2 regions of the Caulobacter sp. P1_D6 genome follow, and region 2 is predicted to be linked to the other one. Evidence: predicted binding sites of a transcription regulator. Region 2 holds the regulator's gene; the other holds the start of a gene.
The links. The regulator LexA, encoded in region 2, represses DNA repair genes until DNA is damaged. The targets are predictions, from matches to a motif close to ATGTTCNCNANNTGTTCT.
Positions count from the first base shown of each region.

Region 1: uvrA (excinuclease ABC subunit UvrA) is a predicted target of LexA. The motif match lies at 9,619-9,636, and genes of this name have one in related genera.

Region 1 covers NZ_JBFUAW010000014.1:32,914-44,481, reverse strand. The annotation lists gene AC1DYP_RS10140 (TonB-dependent receptor) at 1-1,879, opposite strand, end outside; gene AC1DYP_RS10135 (ABC-F family ATP-binding cassette domain-containing protein) at 1,963-3,552, opposite strand; gene AC1DYP_RS10130 (DUF1203 domain-containing protein) at 3,773-4,249, shown strand; gene AC1DYP_RS10125 (ATP-binding protein) at 4,354-6,156, shown strand; gene AC1DYP_RS10120 (ATP-binding protein) at 6,281-8,455, shown strand; gene AC1DYP_RS10115 (hypothetical protein) at 8,460-8,654, opposite strand; gene AC1DYP_RS10110 (DUF1223 domain-containing protein) at 8,826-9,551, shown strand; gene uvrA (excinuclease ABC subunit UvrA) at 9,716-11,568, shown strand, end outside.
Region 2 covers NZ_JBFUAW010000019.1:37,949-49,516, reverse strand. The annotation lists gene AC1DYP_RS12250 (flavin monoamine oxidase family protein) at 1-1,454, opposite strand, end outside; gene AC1DYP_RS12245 (hypothetical protein) at 1,574-1,780, opposite strand; gene AC1DYP_RS12240 (tetratricopeptide repeat protein) at 1,900-3,588, shown strand; gene AC1DYP_RS12235 (ArsR/SmtB family transcription factor) at 3,727-4,044, shown strand; gene AC1DYP_RS12230 (SRPBCC family protein) at 4,150-4,641, shown strand; gene AC1DYP_RS12225 (aminodeoxychorismate/anthranilate synthase component II) at 4,816-5,412, shown strand; gene trpD (anthranilate phosphoribosyltransferase) at 5,416-6,444, shown strand; gene trpC (indole-3-glycerol phosphate synthase TrpC) at 6,441-7,229, shown strand; gene AC1DYP_RS12210 (DUF5990 family protein) at 7,237-7,656, opposite strand; gene lexA (transcriptional repressor LexA) at 7,938-8,642, shown strand; gene AC1DYP_RS12200 (GFA family protein) at 8,790-9,197, opposite strand; gene AC1DYP_RS12195 (glutathione S-transferase family protein) at 9,249-9,896, opposite strand; gene AC1DYP_RS12190 (ComEC/Rec2 family competence protein) at 9,913-11,568, opposite strand, start outside.

The DNA of each region.
Region 1 (11,568 bases), on a different contig from region 2:
AGCGATCGGGCGAGATGTTGGCGCCGTCCAGGTCCTTGTCGACCTTGCCGTCGGCATTGGTGTCGGTCCGGCCCTCCAGGTGGGCGTAGCCGGCCGAGACGACCAGACCCTGGATCGGAGTGCGAGCCTTCAGATTGGCTTCCAGCCCCTCGATCTCGACCCGCTGGCGCTGGACGTCGAAGATGCCGCCGCTGTTGCGCACCAACAGCTGGCCCAACTTCGAGGCCGACCAGAAGTAGCTGAGGCTGGCGTCGAACGGCCCGCGCTTCAGTTCGGCGCCGATCTCGCGGTTGTTGGACACGATCGGCTCGATGTTCAGGAAGGTGTCGACGTCGACGTTGTCGACATTGATGCCGCGCAGGATCCGGCCGACGTCCGGCACGGTGTAGCCCTCGGCGTAGCTGGCGTACACGCGCAGGCCGCGGACCGGCTCGACCACGACGCCGCCGTTGGCCAGGGTCGCCTTGAACTCGGGATTGCCGCCGCTGACCTTGCGCGAGCCGTAGAAGGCCAGGGTGGTGAAGTCGTCGACCTTCAGCTCGACGTTCTCGAAGCGCACGCCGCCGGCGAAGTGCACCTTGTCGTCGAGCAGCGAGAGGTTGCCCTGCACGAACGGCGCGACGCTCAGGAACTCGGTCGGCGGCACCCAGGCGCGGCCGGTCTCGATCAGCACCTGCTCGGTGCGGTCGTTGATGCTGTCCAGGCCGACCGTTCCGGTCAGACCCTTGATCCCCGGAATGACCCGCTCGTAGCTGACCCGCGCGCCCAGCTTGCGCGAGCGGTTGGACGACTGGTCGAACAGCGTGCCGACCGGGGCGATGGCGGGGTCCTGGAAGGTGGCGTTGACGTCGCCGCCGAACGTGTCGCGCGTGCGGTTGAAGAACAGCTGGGCGATCAGGTTGCCGCCGTAAAGGTCGCTGTTGACCAGCGAGGCCGACACGGTCTCGACGCGGTTGGCCGCCGGCTCGCCGGGCTGGACGCCGCGGAAGCTGGTGGTCGGCACGTGCATGATGCGGTTGCCGTTGGTCGGCGGGTTGGGCCGCGCGGCGGTGATGACGGTCGTGACGTAGTCGCCGTCGCCCTTCAGCTCGAAGCGGTTGGCCACCACGTCCAGGCGGGTGTTGTCGCCCAGTTGCCAACCCAGGCGGGTGAAGAACGACAGGGCCTTGGAGTCCTGGACGTCGCCTTGGGTGCCGTCCATGCCCAGACGGCGGCCGTCGCCGTCGTAGAACGCGCCGCGCGCGTCGTAGGCGACGCCGGCGGTGGCGTCGAACTGGCCGCCGCGCCAGGCCACCAGGCCCGCCAGCTTGCCGCCGACGCTGTCGCCCAGATCGTTGCCGGTGGTGACCTGGGTCAGGATCTTGCCGCTGACCCCGTCCGCCTTGGGCGGGCCGACCGTCACCTGATTGACCACGCCGCCGGTGGCGCCGATGCCCTGCAGGGCGTTGGAGCCGTAGATCACCTCGACGCGGTCGATGAAGAACGGATCGATCGTATAGCCGTCACGCGAGCCGTCGCGGATCGGGGTCGACTGCGGGATGCCGTTGATCGCGTACAGCGGCGAGCGGCCGCGCAGGGTCTCGCCGGCGCCCGACAGCTTCTGGCGGGTGGGCGAGAACGACGGCGACAGGGTCGAGACGGCGTCGACGATCGAGCCGCTGACGCTGACCTGCTGCGACAGGGCCTCGGAATCGATCACGTCGACGGTCAGCGGCAGGGCGCTGGCCGGCAGGATGGTGCGGGTGGCGGTGACCACCAGCTGGTCGACGTCGGTCGCGTCCTGGGCGTGAGCGGCGGTCGCGACGGACAGGGCCAGCAGGCTGAGACCGGCCAGGGCCGACGCACGACGACCAAGGCCGCAGGTTGAGATGGTCCGCATGTTGGTCGACGCCCCGGCAGTACAAAGATGGCGCCGTATAACTGCTGTTGAGAGTGATTAGCAATGAACCGTAACGTGTACCTTCACCGCGACTGAAGTTCGATCCGCCGCTCCACCCCCACCGCGTCGAGGAAATCCTCGTCGTGGCTGGCGATCAGCAGGGCGCCGTCGTAGCCGGCCAGGGCGCTCTCCACGGCCTGGACGGAGTCGAGGTCCAGGTGGTTGGTCGGCTCGTCCAGGATCAGCAGCTGCGGTGGATCGGCCGCCATCAGCACGCAGGCCAGGGCCGCGCGAAGGCGCTCGCCGCCGCTGAGCGTGGCCACCGTCTGATGGGCGGCGACGTTGCGGAACAGGAACCGCGCCAGGGCGGCGTGGGCCTCGTTGGCGCCGGCCGCCGGGTTCAGGCGGCGGAAGTTCTCCAGGATGGTCTGGGTCTCGTCCAGCACCGCCGCGCGCTGGTCCAGCAGGGCCGCCGCGACGCCGCGGTTCACCGTTCCGGTCGTCGGCGCCAGCCCGCCGGTCGCCAACCGGATCAGGGTCGACTTGCCCGCCCCGTTGCCGCCGACCAGCGCCACCCGCTCGGGACCGGTCAGGCGGAAGCTGACGTCCGACAGCACCCGCGGTCCGTCCGGATAGGCGAAGCCGACGCCGTCGAAGTCGAGAACGGTCCGTCCTGCGGGCAGGTCGCAGGACGGCAGGTCGAAGGCCAGGCGGCGCAGGCGCTCGACCCGGGCGTCGGCGGCCTCGCGGGCCTGGGCGGCGTCCTGGGCGGCGCGGTCGGCCAGCCGCCCGTCTCGCGCGCCGCTCAGCTCGGCCCGCTCGGCTTGGGCGCCCAGCAGGATCTTCGGCTCGCTGCCCTTGGCGGCGAACTTGCGGCCGGCGGCGTCGCGACGGGCTTTGCGTTCACGGGCGACCTGGGCCTCGCGGGCCGCCTGGCGCACCTGACGCTCGGCCGCCTCCAGGTCGTGCTCGGCGGCGGCCACGGCCTGGGCCTTGCGCTCGGCATAGAGATCGTAGCCGCCGCCATAGCTGGTCGCGCCCAGGCTGGTCAGCTCGACGATGCGGTCCATGCCGCGCAGCAGGCTCCGATCGTGGCTGACCACCACCGCCCCGCCCTTCCAGCGTCGCAGCACGTCGGCCAGCAGGCCGCGGGCGCCGGCGTCCAGATTGTTGGTCGGCTCGTCCAGCAGGATGACGTCGGGCGCGGCGATCAGCAGGCCGGCCAGGGCCGCGCGGGTCATCTGGCCGCCGCTAAGGGCGGCGGCGGGATCGGAGGCGTCCCGGCGCGACAGCCCGACCTCGGCCAAGGCGGCGGCGACGCGGCCCGGCAGGGTCCAGTCGGCCTCGATCAGGTCCTCTTCGGTCCCCTCCTCCGCCTCGATGCGGCACAGCCGGTCCCAGGCGGGTCCGACGCCCAGCAGGTCGGCCAGGCGCGCGCCCGGCGGCGGCGCGTGCAGCTGCGGCAGCACGCCAACCACGCCGGCGCGATTGACCGTCCCCGAGATTGGAGCGGCGATCCCGGCGATCAGCGACAGCAGCGTGGACTTGCCCACGCCGTTGCGCCCCACGAGGCCGATACGTTCGGCCCCGATCGTCAGGTTCAGATTGTCGAAGAGAACGCGGCCGTCAGGGGTGGCGGCGCTGACGGAATCCAGTGTGATGAAGGCAGGCATGGGAAACCACGGTCAGGTCAGTGGGAAGGGCGAAACGGTCGTCCATCGCAATGTCCATGGTGGCCTCCATCGGTTGGCTCGGGATTTCGAGCACGGACGTTCTAGGCGATCGAACTTCGTTCGACAAGATTGGGTTCGGCAAGTTTCACGCTCATCGCAAGGATCGGGTGTCCGGCCGGCCCGGCGGGCGCCAAAAAGTCCTCAGCTTATGGAGCCCATCATGTCCTTCACCGTTTCCAGCCTGCCGATCGAGCCCTTCGCGCCGCTGTTCGCCCTCGACGACGCGGCCCTGGCCGAGCGCGGCATGCTGCGTGTCGTCGCCGACGCGCCGTTCGCCTTCCCCTGCCGCGTCACCCTGGAGGACGCCGCGCCGGGCGAGACCCTGATCCTGCTGAACCACGAGCACCAGGCCGCCGACACCCCCTTCCGCTCGCGCCACGCGATCTACGTCCGCGAAGCCGCCCAGGCCCCCGCGTCGACGACCGACGCCCTGCCCTCGGCCTTGCGCCGCCGGTTACTGTCGCTGCGCGGTTTTGACGCGGCCGGCATGCTGCTGGACGCCGACGTGGTCGAGGGCGCGACCGCCGCGCCGGTGATCGAGCGCATGCTGGAAAACCCCGCCGTGGCGTACCTGCACGCCCACTACGCCAAGCCCGGTTGCTACGCCGCCCGCATTGATCGCGTGGGCCAAGTATAGGTCCAAGTATCGTATGGGAGCGGTAGCGGTCTCAATCGCAACTTAACCTTGATCTCCTATGGTTCGCTTCAAGTCAGAGGGCTGACGAAGGCGCGCGGGGGCTCATGAAGCGGACGATCGGCAGGCCAGAACCGATACCCACACAGGAAATCGTCGGGTCGTACCTGCCGATCCTGCGCGGCTATCTGGTGGCCGCCGCCGCCTATTACAGCCTCATCAGCCTGTCCCATCCCTTCTACGAGAAGGGTCTGGCCCTGATCGTGCTGGAGGGGCTGGCGGCGGTGGCCGCCGTGGCCGGGTTCTGGCTGTGGCGCTGGCTGAAGGTCCGGTCGCCGACGATGCCGGCGATGGAAGCCGCCGCCCTGGCGATGAACACGCTCTTCATGGCCAATGTCGCGGCCTACCAGTCCATCCACTTCGAGCCGGCCAAGCTGGTCTATTTCGTGCTGATGGCCTTGGTGTTCGCCACCTCGGCCCCGACCCGCCGCGTGGCCTTCGTCAGTGTCGCCGCGGCGACCGTCGGCCTGGTGCTGATGGCCCGCAACGCGCCGGGCGACCTGGTCAGCCAGTACGGCTTCATCGGCGTGGCCGGGGCCTTCGCCGCCCTGGGCATGTCGACCCTGATGCGCGGCGCGGTGATGCGCGAACTGCGCGCGCGCCTAGCGTCCGACGCCCTGAACCGCAAGCTGGAGGCCGAGCTCGAGGAGAACCGCCGCCTGCGCACCGAGGCCCAGGCGCTGATGGTGGTCGCCCAGACCGCCAGCCGCGTGAAGACCGAGTTCCTCGAGACCATGAGCCACGAGATCCGCACGCCCCTGAACGGCGTGCTGGGCATGGCCCAGGCCATGGAGCGCGACGCCCTGTCGGCCAAGCAGCGCGCCCGCCTGGCCATGATCCACGACAGCGGTGCCACCCTGCTGGACGTGATCAACGCCGTGCTCGACATCTCGCGGATCGAGGCGGGCAAGATGGAGATCGTCCGGGCGCCGTTCGACCTGGACGCCCTGACCGACACCCTGCGCCAGCTCTATGGCGGCCTGGCCCACGACAAGGGCCTGGACTTCAGCCTCGAGATCGCCCCCGGAGCCGGCGGCTGGCGCGACGGCGACGCCGCACGGCTGCGCCAGGTGTTCAGCAACCTGATCTCCAACGCCATCAAGTTCACTGACGCGGGCCAGGTCGCCGTGCGCATCGGCGGCGACGCCCAGACCCTGACCTGCACCGTCACCGACACCGGCGTCGGCGTGCCCGAGACCCGCCGCGCCCAGATCTTCGAGAAGTTCGTCCAGGTCGACGGATCGAGCACGCGCCGCACGGGCGGCAGCGGGCTGGGCCTGGCCATCTGCCGCGAGCTGGTGACGCTGATGGGCGGCCAGATCGGCTTCGAGAGCCCGGCGCAAGGCGGCGCCTGCTTCACCTTCGAGGCGCCCTGCGCGGCCCTGGGGGCCCCGGTCCGGCCGGCGCCCGTCGAGGCGGCCGACGACGAACCGGCGATGAACGGCGAGTTGAAGATGCTGGTCGTCGACGACAACGCCACCAACCGCACCGTCCTCCAGGCCATGCTCGGCCACATGGGCGTCGCCTGCGGCGTGGCGCGCGACGGCCACGAGGCGGTGGCGATGTGGGAATCCAGTCCCTGGGACGCCATCCTGATGGACATCCACATGCCGGGCATGGACGGGCTGGAGGCCGGCCGGGTCATCCGCACGCGCGAGGCGGCCGAGGGCCGAACCCGCACGCCGATCCTGGCGGTCACCGCCAGCGTCCTGACCCACGAGACCGACCGCTACCTGGCCGCCGGCATGGACGGCTTCGTGGCCAAGCCGATCGCCGCCCAGCGCCTGGTGGCGGCCCTGGACGCGGCCCTGAGCGGTCCGCCGGAGGGCGTCGCAACGGCCGTGGGCTGAGGCGAGGCCAAAAGGCCCAGATCGCGGACCACGACGACAACCTTGCTTCGGCGTCTCGGTTAACCTTCCTTGTTGGGCTCAGCTTGACTACAAGGGCGCCCAGTACCGCAGGCGGGGGCGTTCGATGGTGGCTTCAACGGAAACAGGCCCGGCCGAACCGGGCGCCTGGCGCCATGTCCTCCGCTCGGCCCGTGAGATCTTCCTCGTGTCGCCCCGCTGGGCCAACGGCCTGGCCGCGCGGCTGGTGTTCTCCGCGGTCGTCTTCCTGGCCACCATCCCCTATTCGGACTGGCCGATGCCCTGCGCCTGGATGGCGGTCATGGCGCTGCTCGCCGTCGCCGAAAGCCGGAGCACGTCCTGGACCGGTTCCGGCCAGGGCGACAACTGGTTCGCCTGGCTGCAAAGCGCCGGCTACGCCGCAGCCGGATTCTACCTGACCTTCGTCCAGTCCGGCGCGGCCCAGACCTTCGGCGTCACGCTGTACGGCATCGTGATGTTCGAGATCCTGGCGCGCGACTATGTCCAGCCCCGGCGCATGGTCACCAACCTGACGCCGATGCTGATCTCGATGATGGTGGTGCAGTCGGCCGCCTGCATCATGATGGTGTACCGGGGCGAGCCCTGGCGGATCCTGACCGTGCTGGCCACGACCTACCTGGTGTTCCGGGGCCTGCGCTCGGTGCAGGTCGACCTGACCCAGACCCGTCACGAGCTGGCGCAGGCGTCGGTCCTGGCCGAGGCCTCGGCCCGCAAGATCCGCGAGGCCCACCGCATCGCGCTGATGGCCGAGACCATGGCCGGCATCGGCCACTGGCGCGTGGACATCGCCAGCGGCGTCACGACCTGGTCGGAAGGGGTCTACCGGATCTACGGCCTGGACCCGGCCACCGCGCCGCCGCCCCTGGAGACGCTGCTCCTGCACTATGATCCCGCCGAACGGGACGAACTGAGAGCCCGGCTGCAGGCCGCCGCGGCCCTGGGCGAGCCGTTCGAGCTCGAGCGCCGGCTCACCCGGCGCGACGGCGCGGTGCGCCACGTCGTCTGCCACGGCGCCGGCGAACTGGACGCCAACGGCCGCGTGGAGACCCTGTTCGGGGCTTTCATGGACGTGACCGAAGCGCGGGTCCGCGAGGAGGCCTTGCGCGACGCCAAGCTGCGCGCCGAGGCGGCCGCCGAGGCCAAGTCCGAGTTCCTGGCCAATATGAGCCACGAGATCCGCACGCCCCTGACCGCGATCAACGGGTTCTCCAGCCTGCTGAGCGAACTGGAAGACCTGCCGCCGACGGCGGGCGCCTACGTCCGGCGGGTCAACACCGCCGGCCAGACCCTGCTGGCGGTCGTCAATGACATCCTGGACTTCTCCAAGCTGGGGGCCGGCCACGTCGCGCTGGATCCCCAGCCCTTCGCCCTGAAGCCGTTCTTCGACGATTTGACGGCCATGTTCACCGCCCAGGCCAAGGGGCTGACCCTGCGGCTCGACATCGACCCCGCCGCGCCGCCGGCGCTGATCGCCGACGCCGGCCGGTTGCGTCAGGTCGTGGTCAATCTGGTCAGCAACGCCATCAAGTTCACCGACGAGGGCGAAATCCGGATCAGCGTGGCCTATCACGCAGGGTTCGACATGCTGAAGGTCGCGGTCTCGGACACCGGCTGCGGCGTGCCGCCCGACAAGCGCGAACTGCTGTTCCAGCGGTTCTCGCAGGTGGACGGCTCGCTGAGCCGCCGTCACGGCGGCGCGGGCCTGGGGCTGTCGATCTGCAAGGGGCTGGTCGAGTTGATGGGCGGGACCATCGAGATGATCCCCTCGGCCGGCGGCGGCTCGATCTTCCGGTTCTATGTCGGCGCGACGATCGCGCCGCTGGATCCCGTGGCCGCGCCTCGCGGCCTGAGAAGCGCGGCGTCGCCGACCTCGGCGGCGCGGATCCTGGTCGTGGACGACCTGGACGCCAACCGCGAGCTGGTGCGCGCGATGCTGGAGGCGACCGGCCACCAGGTGTCGGAGGCCGACAGCGGTTCGGAGGCCCTGCGCCTGGCCGCCGACCGGCCGTTCGACCTGATCCTGATGGACCTGCAGATGCCGGGCATCGACGGCTTCGCCTCGGCGCGGGCGATCCGCCAGCAGGACGTCCACAATCGCGAGACGCCCATCATCGCGCTCAGCGCCGACGTGCTGCCCGAGCATATCCTGGCCAGCGCCGACGCCGGCATGAACGGGCATATCGGCAAGCCGATCTCGGCCGCCGAATTGCTGGACACCGTCGCGCGTTGGTCGGGGGTCCGCCTGGGCGGCGAGCCCTAGCGGCTCAGAAGCTCAGCGCGCCCAGGTCGACGATGATCTTGAAAGCCCAGATCGTGCAGGCGATGCAAACCACCAGCGTGATGATGTCGTCGATTTCGGTGCGCTGACGGGCGACCTTGGCGGGCTTGCCGCCCTTGCCCTTGGCCGAAGCCTCCGGCGCCGCCGGCTTCGCAACCTCTTTCGCCGCCGCCTTGGCCACGCTCGATCATCTCCGTCGGCGCGCCCCATGCGCGTCTGCCCGGCCATAGACACCGGCGGTGCTGAAGGTTGCGCTTCCAAAGGCGGTTTATTGTTCGTGAACGCTGTAACCTTGGCCCGTCCCGCCGCGAACTGATCCCCGACGATCACCTGATCGATAGGGATGCGCGACATGACACGGACGATGATGCGGAAGACGGCCTGGGCCAGCCTGGCGGCGGGGACCGCCCTGGCGGTCGCCGTGGGCGCCTGGTCGATGTCCGGCGCGGGCGGCACGCCGCGGCGCCCGGTGGTGCTGGAGCTGTTCCAGAGCCAGGGCTGCTCGTCCTGTCCGCCGGCCAACGCCAATCTCAACGCCATCGCCGACCGACCCGACGTCCTGGCCCTGAGCTTCGGGGTCACCTACTGGGACCAGCTGGGCTGGAAGGACACCTTCGCCAAGACGGCCTACACCGACCGCCAGAAGGCTTACGCGCGCGGCCTCGGCGCCCAGCTCGGCACGCCGCAGATGGTGGTCGAGGGCCGCGAGGACCTGATCGGCACGAACGCCCGTGAGTTGGAAGCGGTCCTGCGCCGCGCCCGCCCGACCATGGACGCCACGGTCGCCCTGTCGCGCGGCCGGGTCGAGATCGGGGCGGGCCAGGCCCCGAAGGCCGGGGCCGACGTCTGGCTGGTGCGCTACGATCCGCGCGTCCAGCAGGTGGCCATCCAGCGCGGCGAGAACAACGGCAAGACCCTGCCCCACCGCGACGTGGTTCGCGAACTGACCAGGCTGGGCGGCTGGAACGGCGCGCCGGTGGGCTTCAGCACCCTGCCGCCCGCCGATCCGGCCTTGCGCACGGCAGTGCTGGTCCAGGCCAGGAACGGCGGCCCGATCCTGGCGGCGGCCCGGCTCTGACACGTTCCCGGGCGCCTGCTGACACCTGATGTCAGCAGTCTGCCGCCACGTCCCGCCACAGCGACATTTGTTCGCACCTTGTTCTTGTGTTAATCGCGGGTCTGCGCCCTACATATAGCCGTCTCGCCGTGGCTCTCCCCACGGCCTCACGCGTTCCGGAAAACATGGCTGAACAACTGAACTTCATCCGCGTGCGCGGCGCGCGGGAGCATAATCTCAAGAACGTCAGCGTCGACATTCCGCGCGGCGAGCTCGTCGTGCTGACCGGCCTGTCGGGCTCGGGCAAGAGCTCCCTGGCGTTCGACACCATCTACGCCGAGGGCCAGCGCCGCTACGTCGAGAGCCTGTCGGCCTACGCCCGCCAGTTCCTGGAGCTGATGAGCAAGCCGGACGTGGACCTGATCGAGGGCCTGTCGCCGGCCATCTCGATCGAGCAGAAGACCACCTCGCGCAACCCGCGCTCGACGGTGGGCACCGTCACCGAGATCCACGACTACATGCGCCTGCTGTGGGCGCGCGTGGGCGTTCCCTATTCGCCCGCGACCGGCCTGCCGATCGAGAGCCAGACCATCAGCCAGATGGTCGACAAGATCACCGCCCTGCCGGAAGGCACGCGCCTCTACCTGCTGGCCCCCGTCGTCCGCGACCGCAAGGGCGAGTACCGCAAGGAGATCGCCGAGTGGCAGAAGGCCGGCTTCCAGCGGCTGAAGATCGACGGCGAGTTCTATCCGATCGAGGACGCCCCGGTTCTCGACAAGAAGTTCAAGCACGACATCGACGTGGTCGTGGACCGCATCGTCACCAAGCCGGGCATGGAGCAGCGCCTGGCTGACTCCATGGAACAGGCGCTCCGTCTCGCCGACGGCCTGGCCGTTGCCGAGTGGGCCAATGTCGAGGAAGGCGAGAAGGAGCCGCGCCGGCTGCTGTTCTCCGAACGCTTCGCCTGCCCGGTCAGCGGCTTCACGATCGCCGAGATTGAGCCGCGGCTGTTCTCGTTCAACAATCCGGCGGGCGCCTGTCCGGCCTGCGACGGCCTGGGCGCCAAGCTGGCCTTCGACGCCGACCTGATCATCCCCGACAAGGACAAGAGCCTGCATAAGGGCGCGGTGTCGCCGTGGGCCAAGGGCCCCTCGCCGCTCTACACCCAGACCCTGCAGGCCCTGGCCCGCCACTACGGCTTCTCGATGGACGAGCCCTGGCACAAGCTGCCGGAAAGCGCCCGCCAGATCGTGCTGCAAGGCTCCAAGGGCGAGAAGATCAAGTTCGTCTACGACGACAACGCCCGCAAATACGAGGTCGCCAAGCCCTTCGAGGGCGTGCTGCCGAACCTGGAGCGCCGCTGGCGTGAGACCGACAGCTCTTGGGTCCGCGAGGAGCTGGGCCGCTACCAGTCCGACACGCCTTGCGAGGTCTGCCACGGCAAACGCCTGAAGCCCGAAGCCCTGGCCGTGAAGATCCACGGCCTGGACATCGCCGCTGTCTCGAACCTGGCCATCCGCCCGGCCCGCGACTGGTTCACGGCGCTGGAAGGCCACCTCTCCGACAAGCAGATGGAGATCGCCCGGCGGATCCTGAAGGAGATCAACGACCGCCTGCGGTTCCTGGTCGACGTGGGCCTGGACTATCTGAATCTATCGCGCGGCTCTGGCACCCTGTCGGGCGGCGAGAGCCAGCGCATTCGCCTCGCCAGCCAGATCGGCAGCGGCCTGACCGGCGTGCTCTACGTGCTGGACGAGCCGTCGATCGGCCTGCACCAGCGCGACAACACCCGCCTGCTGCAGTCGCTGCAGGGTTTGCGCGATCTGGGCAATTCCGTGCTGGTCGTCGAGCACGACGAAGAGGCCATCCTCACCGCCGACTATGTGATCGACATGGGCCCGGCGGCGGGCGTGCACGGCGGCGAGATCGTCGCCGAGGGCAAGCCGGCCGACATCATGGCCAATCCCAACAGCATCACCGGCCAGTACCTGACAGGCGCCCGCGAGATCGAGGTGCCCGAACAGCGCCGCCCGATCAA
Region 2 (11,568 bases):
TAGAAGGCGCCGTCGGGCTTGCAGAGCTCGGCATAGTCTGTGGCGCGCTGTTCTTCCTTCCAGCCCACGGCCACGCCTTCGCTGTAGGGCGTCTGCATCCACGAGACCGTGAAGGGCTTGGTCAGCTCCTTGCCGTGGCCAGGGTGGAACTTCTCGATCACCTTGCGCGACAGGGCGAAGCGCTCGTCGAACGACATGGCCGCGTATTTCGGCGGCGCAGCCGGACCAGAGAAGCCGATCGAATAGGCGCCGACCAGGATGCCGGTCTTCTCGCCGATGCCGCCGCTGGGATACCAGACCAGCTCGTTGGCCTCGTCGGTCCAGCCCAGGCCGCCGTACTGGAAATCGTCCTGCTCCCAGAACCGTCGGCTCTCCCAGGCCACCTTGGTGCCGTGGTGGTATTCGGCCGCCGCGATCGCCTGCTTCACGCGGGGCGCGAAGTCGGACGGGATCTTGGCCAGCACCGGCAGCGGGATCGTGCAGATGCAGTAGTCGGCCTCCAGCGTCTGTGCGCCGGCCTTGTCGGCATAGGCGATCTTCACGCCTTTCGAAGTCTTGCGCAGTTCCTTGACCACCGCCTCGAACTTCACGGCCGGCTTGACCGCCTCGTAGAGCGCGTAGGAGATCCGGTCCATGCCGCCGACCGGCTGCAGCATGGTGGCCTGCATGTCGATGATCTCCTCGAAGATCAGGCTGGCGCCCCAGAAGTTGGACTTCATCATGTCGGCCATGCGCAGCGGCGGCCCGCCCTTGGGCGGGTGGTCGTAGCCGCCCGGCGAGGCCAGGAAACCGGCCCGCGTGGAGCCAGCGTAGCTATTCTTGGAAAGGTCGCCGTAGGCTGACAGGTAGCCCAGCAGCTTCTGCTTATCGAGGCCGGTCAGCTCCTGGTCCAGCGCGCCCTTGTCGACGGCCTTGGCCAGCAGTTCGGTGAAGGCGCCGCGGGTGTCGTTGACCGCCTGGCGCTCGGTGACCACCTGGCCCGCGAAGTCCAGCTTGGCCGAACGATTGGCGTTGACCATCACCTCCAGCGGCACGCCCAGTTCCTGGCAGTAGCCGAGGACGGCGTGGTGCCACTGCGGGATGCGGGCGGGGCCGGCGTTGAAGTAGTCGTTCTTGCCGGCGGCCCAGTCGACCGTCTGGTCGGGCCGGCCTGTCTGGATGATCTTCGAGCCGGCGCGCACCGACCAGGCCCGGCCGCCCGGCCGCTCGCGCGCTTCCAGCACCGTGACCGTGTAGCCCGCCTTGCGCAGCTCGTAGGCGGCGACCAGGCCGGCGATGCCCGCGCCCAGGATCGCCACCGACGCGCCCTTGCCCCCGGCCAGGCCCAGCTTGGGCGCTCCGGCATAGGCGCGGGGCGCGGCCAGCAGGCCAATGCCCATCATGGTGGTGTAGAGGGCCCCATAGCCGCCGGCCGAACCGACCGCACTGAGAAACCGGCGTCGCGAAATGCCCATGATCGTCCCCTCGTTTTGCGCGAGGCATGGGAGGAGCAATCGCAAGACCTGGCAATAGACGGCGGCGACGCTTGCCGTCTCAGCGTCCCGGCGCCCGATGAGCAGGCGCCGTCGGGTCGTTAGTCGCCCAGACGCTCCGACGGCAGATGTTGCACGACCGCCGGCGGGGCGATGATCATCACCGTGGCGAAGGTCACCGCGCTCAAGGCCGCGAAGGCGGCGGCGGCCAGGACCGGCCCCATCCTCTGCCGGCGCATCGGTTTGCGCAGCAGGGCCCGGGCATAGGCGATCGCGGCGGAATCGAGGGCGGAATCAGCGGGGTTCATGACGTCAGCATGCCCGAGCCCCCGTGCGCCGCAATGTCCCATATCGTCGCAAATCGCGTGCGCCGGCTCCCAAGTCTGGAATAGTCGCCGCTCGAGTACGCCGTTCGCGGAGAGTCGCCGTGCAGGACCTGATCGCCGCCCGCTTCCAGGAAGGCCTGGCCCATCACCAGGCCCAGCGCTTCGCCGAGGCGCAGGAGGCCTACAGCGAGGTGCTGGGCGCCGATCCCCGCCACGCCGAGGCCTGGCGACGGATGAGCCTGCTGGCCGAACAGTTCGGCCGCCCCGACCTGGCCCTGGACTGGATCGGCAAGGCCGTCGCGCTGGAGCCGGACAATCTCCACTACCTGTTCGCCGAAGCCGTGACCCTGCAGGAGGCCGGCCGCCTCGCCGACGCCGAGGCGCGCTATCGCCGGATGATCGCCGTCAATCCCGACCTGGCCGACGTCCACAGCAACCTGGGCGTCGTGCTGCGCGGCCAGGGCCGCAAGGCCGAGGCCCTGGCCGCCTATCAGCGGGCCGTCGCGCTGTCGCCGGACTCGCCGGTGTTCCTGGACAACCTCGGCATCGCCCTGGACGGCCTGGACCGACACGCCGAGGCCGAGGCCTGCTTCCGCGCCGCGATCGCCCGGGATACCGGCTACGTCAACGCCTGCCACAATCTGGGCAAGTCGCTGCACGCTCAGGGGCGCCTGGAAGACGCCGGCCAGGCCTTGCAGGAGGCCCTGCGCCGCCGGCAGGACGACGCCAGGATCATGAACGACCTGGGCGTGCTGCTGCACGCGCTGGGCCGGATCGCCGACGCCGAGAGGGTCTATCGCGCCGCCCTGGCCCTGACGCCCGGCGACGCCGACCTGCACTATAATCTGGGCCTGATCCTGCTGCTGGCTGGCCGGCTGCCGGAGGGCTGGGCGGAATATCACTGGCGCTGGAAGTCCGACGGCTATCGGGTTCGCCTGCGCGGCTTCGCCCAGCCCGAATGGGACGGCTCGTCCCTGCCCGGCGGCGTCCTGCTGATCCACGCCGAACAGGGCCTGGGCGACACCCTGCAGTTCTGCCGCCTGGTTCCGCTGGCCGCCGCCCGCCTGGCGCCCGACGCGCGGCTGGTCTTCGAGACGCAAGGGCCGCTGGTCTCCCTGCTGCGCGGCCAATGGCCGGGGATCGAGGTCATCGGGCGCGGCGATCCCCTGCCCGCCTTCGACGCCCACCTGCCGCTGCTCAGCCTGGCCGGCGTGCTGGACCAGAACCACCAGACGATCGACGGCGCGCCCTACCTGCGCCCCGATCCGGACCGCGTGGCGGCCTGGGCGCAGCGCCTAACCTCGTTGAAGGGCCTGAAGGTCGGCCTGGTTTGGGCCGGCGGCCTGCGCCCGGGCGAGCCGCACGCCGACGCCATCGACCGCAAGCGTTCGGTCACCCTGGCGGCCCTGGCGCCCCTGGCCGCCGTTCCCGGCGTCTCGTTCGTCTCGCTGCAGAAGGACGCCCCCGCCGCCCAGGCCAGGATCCCGCCGGCCGGCATGGCCCTGCTCGACCTTTGCGACGACCTGACCGACTTCGTGGAGACCGCCGCCGTGGTCGCCAATCTCGACCTGGTGATCACCGTAGACACCGCCGTCGCCCACCTGGCGGGGGCCATCGGCACGCCGGTCTGGCTGCTGAACCGCTTCGACACCTGCTGGCGGTGGGAGTTGGGGCGCGAGGACAGCCCCTGGTACGCGGACCTGCGTCAGTTCCGACAGCCCACGCACGGCGATTGGGACAGCGTCGTGGCGGCGATGGCGGCGGCTCTGGCGAAGCGGGTTGGCGGCTAGGCGGCTAGGCGGCTAGGCGGCTAGGCGGCCGCCTCGCTCCGCGCGATTTAGTTAGCCAATCAGATAACTGTTATTGACAACCGTCGACACGCACAGATAGTTAGCCACATGGATAACTTATCATCGAGTCTCGACCTTGTGTTCGGCGCCCTCGCCGACCCGACCAGGAGAGCCGTCCTGGCGCGCCTGGGCGAGGGCGACGCCTCGATCGGCGAACTCGCCCGCCCCTTCGACATGGCGCTGCCCAGCCTGATGAAGCACGTCCGGGTTCTGGAGGCCGTCGGCCTCGTGGAATCCCGGAAGAGCGGGCGCGTCCGCACCTGCCGCCTGAAGCCGGCCGCCATGACCGAGGCCGAACATTGGCTGGCCGAGCACCGTGCGGTCTGGGAGGCCCGCCTGGATCAGCTCGAGGCCTATGTGAAGACAATCGAGAAGAAGCCCGGAAGCGAAGGCTGAAACGATCGAGCTCCACGAACGGCGGGCTCGCCGCGACCACGATCTCCGGGGTTCGAAAGCGTCATCGACGCCCCAACACATCCATCCCAATCGAAGGATCCGATCATGACCTCGTCCACCAACGCCGCGCTTTCGCAATGGGCGCTCGATCGCGAAATCGTTCTCTCGCGGGTCATCGATGCGCGGCGCGACATCGTGTTTTCCGCCTGGGCCGACCCGCAACATCTGCCGCACTGGTTTGGCCCCGCCGGCTTTGAGATCGAGACCAAGGAGATCGACATCCGTGTCGGCGGCCTGTGGCGCTTCGACATGACCGCGCCGGACGGCCAGTGCTGGTCCAGCCGGATGCAGTTCCTCCGTATCGAGCGACCGACCCTGATCGAGTTCGATCACGGCCTGGACACCGACGACGATCCGGGCCGCTTCCGGACGACCATCACGTTCGACGAACAGGACGACGGCAAGACCGTGATCACCTTGCGTCAGATCCATCCGACCAAGGCGCAGCGCGACGCGGGCATCGGCTTCGGCGCCGTCGAATACGGCTATCAGACGCTCGAAAAGCTGGCGCGCCATGTCGAGGGCTTGCCGGCCTGATTGGTCGGCCGCCGGATCACCACCGCCAGCGGGCGGCGTCACGCCGCCGTCCCGTTGGCCCAGGTCCGAGCCCTAGGCCTTGCAACCCGAGCTGAACTGAACGATGTACCCTGCGTCCACGACCGCGCAGGGCCCGCAGCGTTCGGGCGGTCCATTCAAGAGCTTGGCGGCGTCATGATCCTGGTCATCGATAACTACGACAGCTTCACCTACAACCTCGTCCACTACCTGAACGAGCTGGGGGCGGACACCGTCGTGCACCGCAACGACGACCTGTCGGTGCAGGAAGCCCTGGGCCTGCGGCCGAACGCGGTGCTGCTGTCGCCCGGCCCCAAGGCCCCCGACCAGGCCGGCATCTGCCTGCCGCTGCTGCGCGGCGCGCCCGACGACCTGGCCATCCTGGGCGTCTGCCTGGGCCACCAGGCCATCGGCCAGGCCTATGGCGGCGATGTGATCCGCGCCAAGGAAGTGATGCACGGCAAGACCAGCAAGATCTTCCACAACGACCAGGGCGTGTTCAAAGGCCTGCCCAACCCGTTCATCGCCACCCGCTATCACAGCCTGGCGGTCGACAAGGCCACCCTGCCCGACGACCTGGAGATCACGGCCTGGACCGAGGACGGCGAGATCATGGGCGTGCAGCACAAGACCCGTCCCGTCTACGGCGTGCAGTTCCACCCCGAGTCCATCGCCACCGAGGGCGGCCACCAGCTGCTGGCCAACTTCCTGGACCTGGCCAAGGTCCAGCGCGACGCGGCGATCTGGGTCTAGATCATGTCGGACGCCTTCAAGCCTCTGCTGGCCAAGCTCGCCGACGGCCAGACCCTCGACGAGGACGACGCCGAGATCTTCTTCGCCGCCTGCCTGCGCGGCGAGCCGACCCCGGCCCAGGTGGCCGCGGCGGTCACCGCCATGCGCCTGCGCGGCGAGACCGTGGGCGAGATCACCGCCTGCGCTCGCGCCATGCGCCGCGCGGCCATCCACCTTGAGCACCCGTATGACGTCATCGATGTCTGCGGCACCGGCGGCGACGGCCTGCACACCCTGAACATCTCCACCGCCGTGGGCTTCGTGGCCGCCGGCGGCGGCCTCAAGGTCGCCAAGCACGGCAACCGGGCGATCACCTCCAAGTCGGGCACCGCCGACGTCCTGGCCGCCCTGGGGGTCAATATCGACGCCAGCCTGGCCCAGCAGCGCCACGCGCTCGATACGGCCGGCATCTGCTTCCTGTTCGCCCAGTCGCACCACGGCGCGATGAAGCACGTCTCGCCGATCCGCCAGCAGCTTGGCTTCCGCACCATCTTCAACCTGCTGGGCCCGCTGACCAATCCGGCCGGCGCCAAGCGCCAGGTGGTGGGCGTCTCGGCCCATCGCTTCGTCGAACCGGTGGCCAAGGCCCTAGGTGCGCTCGGAGCCGAGCGGGCCTGGTCGGTGCACGGGGCCGGCATGGACGAGTTGACCACAACCGGCGAGACCGAGGTCGCCGAATGGCGCGACGGGTCCCTGCGGCTGTTCACGATCACCCCGGAAGCCGTCGGTCTACCGCGCGCGGCCCTGGCCGACATCACCGGCGGCGATCCCGCCTTCAACGCCGCCGCCCTGACCGCCCTGCTGGGCGGCCAAAAGAGCGCCTATCGCGACATCGTCATGCTCAACGCCGCCGCCGCCTTCCTGGTGGCCGACAGGGTCGAGACCCTGCGCGAAGGCGTGGAACTGGCCGGCACCGTGCTCGACGACGGCCGCGCCCAGGCCGCCCTGGCCGGATTGGTCGCCGCCACCAATACCGAAGTAGTGACCGCATGACCGACATCCTCGCCAAGATCGCCGCCTACAAGCGCGAGGACGTGGCCGATCGTAAGCGTCGCCGGTCGTTCGCCCAGGTCGACGCCGCCGCCCGATCCGCCAACGGCCCGCGCGGCTTCAAGGCCGCGCTGGAGGCGCACCACGCGCCCGGCAAGCTGTCGTTGATCGCCGAGATCAAGAAGGCCTCGCCGTCCAAGGGCCTGATCCGCGCCGACTTCGATCCGCCGGCCCTGGCCCGCGCCTACGCCGCCGGCGGCGCGGCCTGCCTGTCCGTGCTGACCGACGGCCCCAGCTTCCAGGGCGCCGACGGCTACCTGATCGACGCCCGCGCGGCGGTCGCCCTGCCCTGCATCCGCAAGGACTTCCTGGTCGACCCCTGGCAGGTGGCCGAGAGCCGCGCCCTGGGCGCCGACGCCATCCTGGTCATCCTGGCGATGATCGACGACGCCCTGGCCGCCGACCTGATGGCCGAGGCCGCGCGCCTGGGCATGGACGCCCTGGTCGAGGTGCACGACGAGGCCGAGATGGACCGGGCCGGCAAGCTGGGCTCGACCCTGGTCGGGATCAACAACCGTGACCTGAAGAGCTTCGTGGTCGACCTGGCCGTCACCGAACGCCTCGCCGCCCAGGCTCCCAAGGACGCCCTGCTGGTCACCGAGAGCGGCCTGTTCGTCGCCGCCGACGCGGTGCGCATGGAAGCGGCCGGCGCCAAGGCCATGCTGGTCGGCGAAAGCCTGATGCGCCAGGCCGACGTGGCGTCGGCGACGAAGGCGCTGCTGGGCTAGGACCCGGTCAGTCCGCGACCCGCCAGGGTCGTAGCGGGCGCACCGTCGCGCAGGCCGGACCGCCGTCCTTGTCCCTTCCGGGCAAGCAGGCCTCCAAGACCTTGCCGGCCAGCGCCTGATCCAGCAGGTCGGTCGGCAGCGTGTGGATGTCGATCTTGGCGCGCCGGCTCCAGGGCGACGCCCCCGCGCCCGCCTGGCCTCCGATGGCGATGTAGACGAAGCGCCGTTCCGGTCCTTCGCTGCGGACGAACTCCCCCAGGAACTTCGGTCCCGGCGCGACGCGCACGGGAACGTCGAACGACAGTGGTCCGCCGCCGGCGACGACCTGACCGACGGCCTGGCTCTTCTTGTCCTGCAGGCTGTAAGCGCATCCGGGAACGGGGTCCTGGATCGTCAGCCTGAGCGTGATCGTCTCGCCCGTCGCCATCCGGTTCTCCAACCTGCCGCGCGTTCCGACTCCGTAGCCGGACTCCGTCAGGGTCCGCAATCCGCGACAGGTCCCACCAGGCGGGGTCAACGCCGCCTGATTCCCTCCGGGGCGGCCTTGATCACCCGTTCGCCCCGCTTCGCCCCAGTCCGGCCTCTGTATTTCCTCGGGAATTCGCCCGCCCTCCCGGCGAACACCGTTAACTTGACATCAACGAAGAACACCTAGAGAACATTCACAGAGGTTTGCGGTTTGTTCCGCGACGACTGGCGAGGCCGGACATGCTCACGCGCAAGCAGCACGAGCTGCTGATGTTCATCCACGAGCGGATCAAGGAGACCGGCGTCTCCCCCTCCTTCGACGAGATGAAGGAGGCGCTGGACCTGGCGTCGAAGTCGGGCATCCACCGGCTGATCACGGCGCTGGAAGAGCGTGGCTTCATCCGCCGCCTGGCCCACCGGGCCCGTGCGCTGGAAGTGGTCAAGCTGCCCCAGCAGGCCACGGCGGCCGCGCCGCCGAAGGGTCGAGGAACCTTCAAGCCACAGGTGCTGGAAGGCGGCGGCCAGCCGCCGTCGGCGCCGGGCGCGCCGATCGCCGCCGACACCACCCGCGAGCTGCCGATCCTCGGCCGCATCGCCGCCGGCACCCCGATCGACGCCATCCAGCACGAACGCGAGCGCCTGCCGGTGCCGGAGACCATGCTGGGCAGCGGCGAGCACTATGTGCTCGAGGTCCAGGGCGACTCGATGATCGAGGCCGGCATCCTCGACGGCGACTATGTGATCATCAAGAAGGGCGACACCGCCAACAGCGGCGAGATCGTCGTGGCCCTGGTCGGCGAGGAAGCCACCCTCAAGCGCCTGCGCAAGAAGGGCGGCTCGATCGCCCTGGAAGCCGCCAATCCCAAGTACGAGACCCGCATCTTCGGCCCCGACCAGGTCGAGGTGCAGGGCAAGCTGGTGGGCCTGATCCGGCGCTATCATTAGGTTTTCGATCCGCTCATCCCGGCGAACACCGGGACCCAGATCGTAAGGCGCTGAGTCTGATTGGACGGACTCAGCGCCTTTCTATTTGAGCGCTCCGCCATCCCATCTGGGTCCCGGCGTTCGCCGGGATGAGCGGGGGTTTGGCATTCAAGACGCCATCCCCGCCGGCCGGTTCTCCACATATTGCGGCACGTTCAGCGGCGGCAGCCACGGCTCGCGCCGCTTCACCCAGACCTCGTACTGCGGCGTGAACTGGCCGGTGTCGTCCAGCCCGCCCAGATGGATCTCGATCTCGCCGTCGCCCTCGCCTTCCGCCGTCCAGAACAGCGGCGAGCCGCAGGTCGGACAGCCGTGGAGCAGGCCGTGCTCGGCGCCGGCCCAGATCGCCGGCGAACCTTCGATCCGCACCCGGTCTGTCCGGAACGCCGCGAAGGCGTTGAACGGCGCGCCGTGGCGCTTGCGGCAGGTCATGCAGTGGCACAGCCCCACCCGCAGCGGTCCGCCCTCAGCCACGTATCGCACCGCCCCGCAGGCGCAGCCGCCTTGCCGCTCCATGATCGCCTCCGTCGTTCGTTCCAGGCCTAACGCCCGACCTCGCCTTCGGGCTCAGAAAGCCAGCCGGCCCTTCAGTTCGCCGAACGGGACCATCACATGCTCCCGGTAGGCCGGACGGGCCCGCAGGCGCTCGTACCAGGCCTGGAGGCCCGGCAAGGCGGGTCGTTCGATCTCCAGCTCGAAATAGCGGTAGAGGTGCGCGCCGATGGCGATGTCCGCCAGCGACAGGGTCTCGCCGACGACGAAGGGGCGGTCCGCCAACTGTGCGTCGACCAGGCTCAGGCAACGAGCGGTTTGATCCAGGGCCCTGGCCACGGCGGCTTCGTCGCGCTGGGCCTTCGGCGTGCGATAGCCGCCCCAGAACACGCCACTCAGGAAGGCCGGCTGCAGCGCGGTCTGCGCCCAGTCCATCCAGCCGTCGACCGCCGCCCGGGCGGCCGGATCGGCGGCCCAGAACCGGTCCGCGCCATGGGCGGCCGCCAGGTAGCGCAGGATGGCGTGCGACTCCCAGACCATGACCTTGCCGTCCGCGATCACCGGAACCTTGCCGTGCGGGTTCATCGCCCGGAACGCCGGCTCGTCCAGCCCGCCGAAGTCGCCGCCGGCCGGGATATGCTCATGCGGCAGGTCCAGCTCGCCGACCAGCCACAGCACCTTCTGGACATTGGCCGAACTGCGCCGGCCCCAAACTCTCAACATCTGGCCTCGAGCATGTCTAGCGCTCCGAAACACCGGTCCAGGGCCTGACGCCTCGCAACGGCTGGGCCCAAACGATCCACCATTCGCCGCCGCGCCGATAGAGCTCGGCCGCACCGCCGGCCGCGAAGTCGTCGGCGTCGAGCACGATCCGATCGCGGCAGGCCGGCGGGATGGGCGGCGCGGCCCCGCGCAGGACGACGATCTCCGCCTCGGCGCACATCGTCGCCAGGGTCTCGAAGTCCGGGGCGGACTTGCTCCACGACAGGGCCAAGGCCACGAGCGCATCGGCGGCTGGGGCGCAGGACCGCCGCTCGCAGACGTAGAGCGGGCTGGGCGCGGCGCTTTCCGGCACGATCAGGCCCCGGCGGCGGCCCCACAGCTCGGCCCCGAAGCGGCGGGCGTCGGGACGCAGCAACACCGCCTCGCGGCCCTGACGCACCGCCGCCGTGGTCCCGTCCGGGGCGATCCAGACATCGGGCGGCGTCGCGCGCGGCCACAGCGCCACCGCCAGAGCCAGAGGCACGCCCAGCCAGCGCAGGCGGCCTTGCCACAGGCACAGCAGCATCAATCCGACGAAGGCCAGGGCCAGGGTGAACGGCGGGCCGCTGGCCACCACGTGCTGGGCCCCGCCGGCGTTGGCGAAACCCTCGGCGATCCACATCATCGCGCCGATGCCCCAGCCGGCCACGGTGAGGAACGGCTCGCCCAGGCCGAAGCCCTCCAAGGCCGCGCCCAGCGCCAGGAACGGCATGATCACGAACGACGACAGCGGCGCGACCGCCAGGTTGGCCGGCAAGCCCCAGACGGCCACGCGGTTGAAGTGCTGCATGGCGAACGGTCCCGTCGCCATGCCCGCCACGAAACTGGCCCCGACGCTGACCGCCAGCCAGCTCAGGGAGCCCTGGATGGCCCGGATCCACCAGGGCGCCGAGATCTCGCGCACCGGGCGCGGCCAGGCCTCGGCCAAGGCCACCAGAGCGGCGGTGGCCGCGAACGACATTTGAAATCCGGGCGCGCCCGCGGATTCGGGTTGGACGAGCAGGATGATCAGCGCCGCGATCGCCAGGCCGTGCAGGGTGATGGCCTGGCGGTCGAACAGGATGGCGGCGAAGGCCACGGTGGCGGTGATCGCGGCTCGCATGGCCGGCGGCGGCGCGCCGGAGATCACCAGATAGGTCCCGACGGCGGCGAGGCCCGCCAGGGCCGCGACCTTCTTGCCCGGAACCCGCAGCGCCGCCCACGGCCAGGCGGCGATCAGCAGGCGCACCAGGCCGAAGGCGAAGCCGCCGACGATGGCCATGTGCAGGCCCGAGATCGACAGGATGTGCGCCAGGCCCGAGGCGCGCATGGCCTCGGTCTGATCCTTGGTGATCCAGGCCTCGTGGCCGGTGACCATGGCCGCGGCGATGCCGCCGCGTTCGGGGCCCATGTCGTCGACGATGCGGCTTGCCAGCCGCCAGCGGAAGGCGTTGACCGCCATGGCCACGCGCAGCCGCCAGGGCGGCGAGTCCAGCGCCGTGGGCCGCGACTGGCCGATCGCGAAACCGACGCCGCCCACGCCATGGAACCAGGCGTCGCGGGCGAAGTCGTAGGCCCCCGGCGCGGCCGGCGGCGGCGGCGGTCCCAGCATGGCCCGCAGGCGGACCGCCTGGCCCGGCGCGGGAATGTCCTC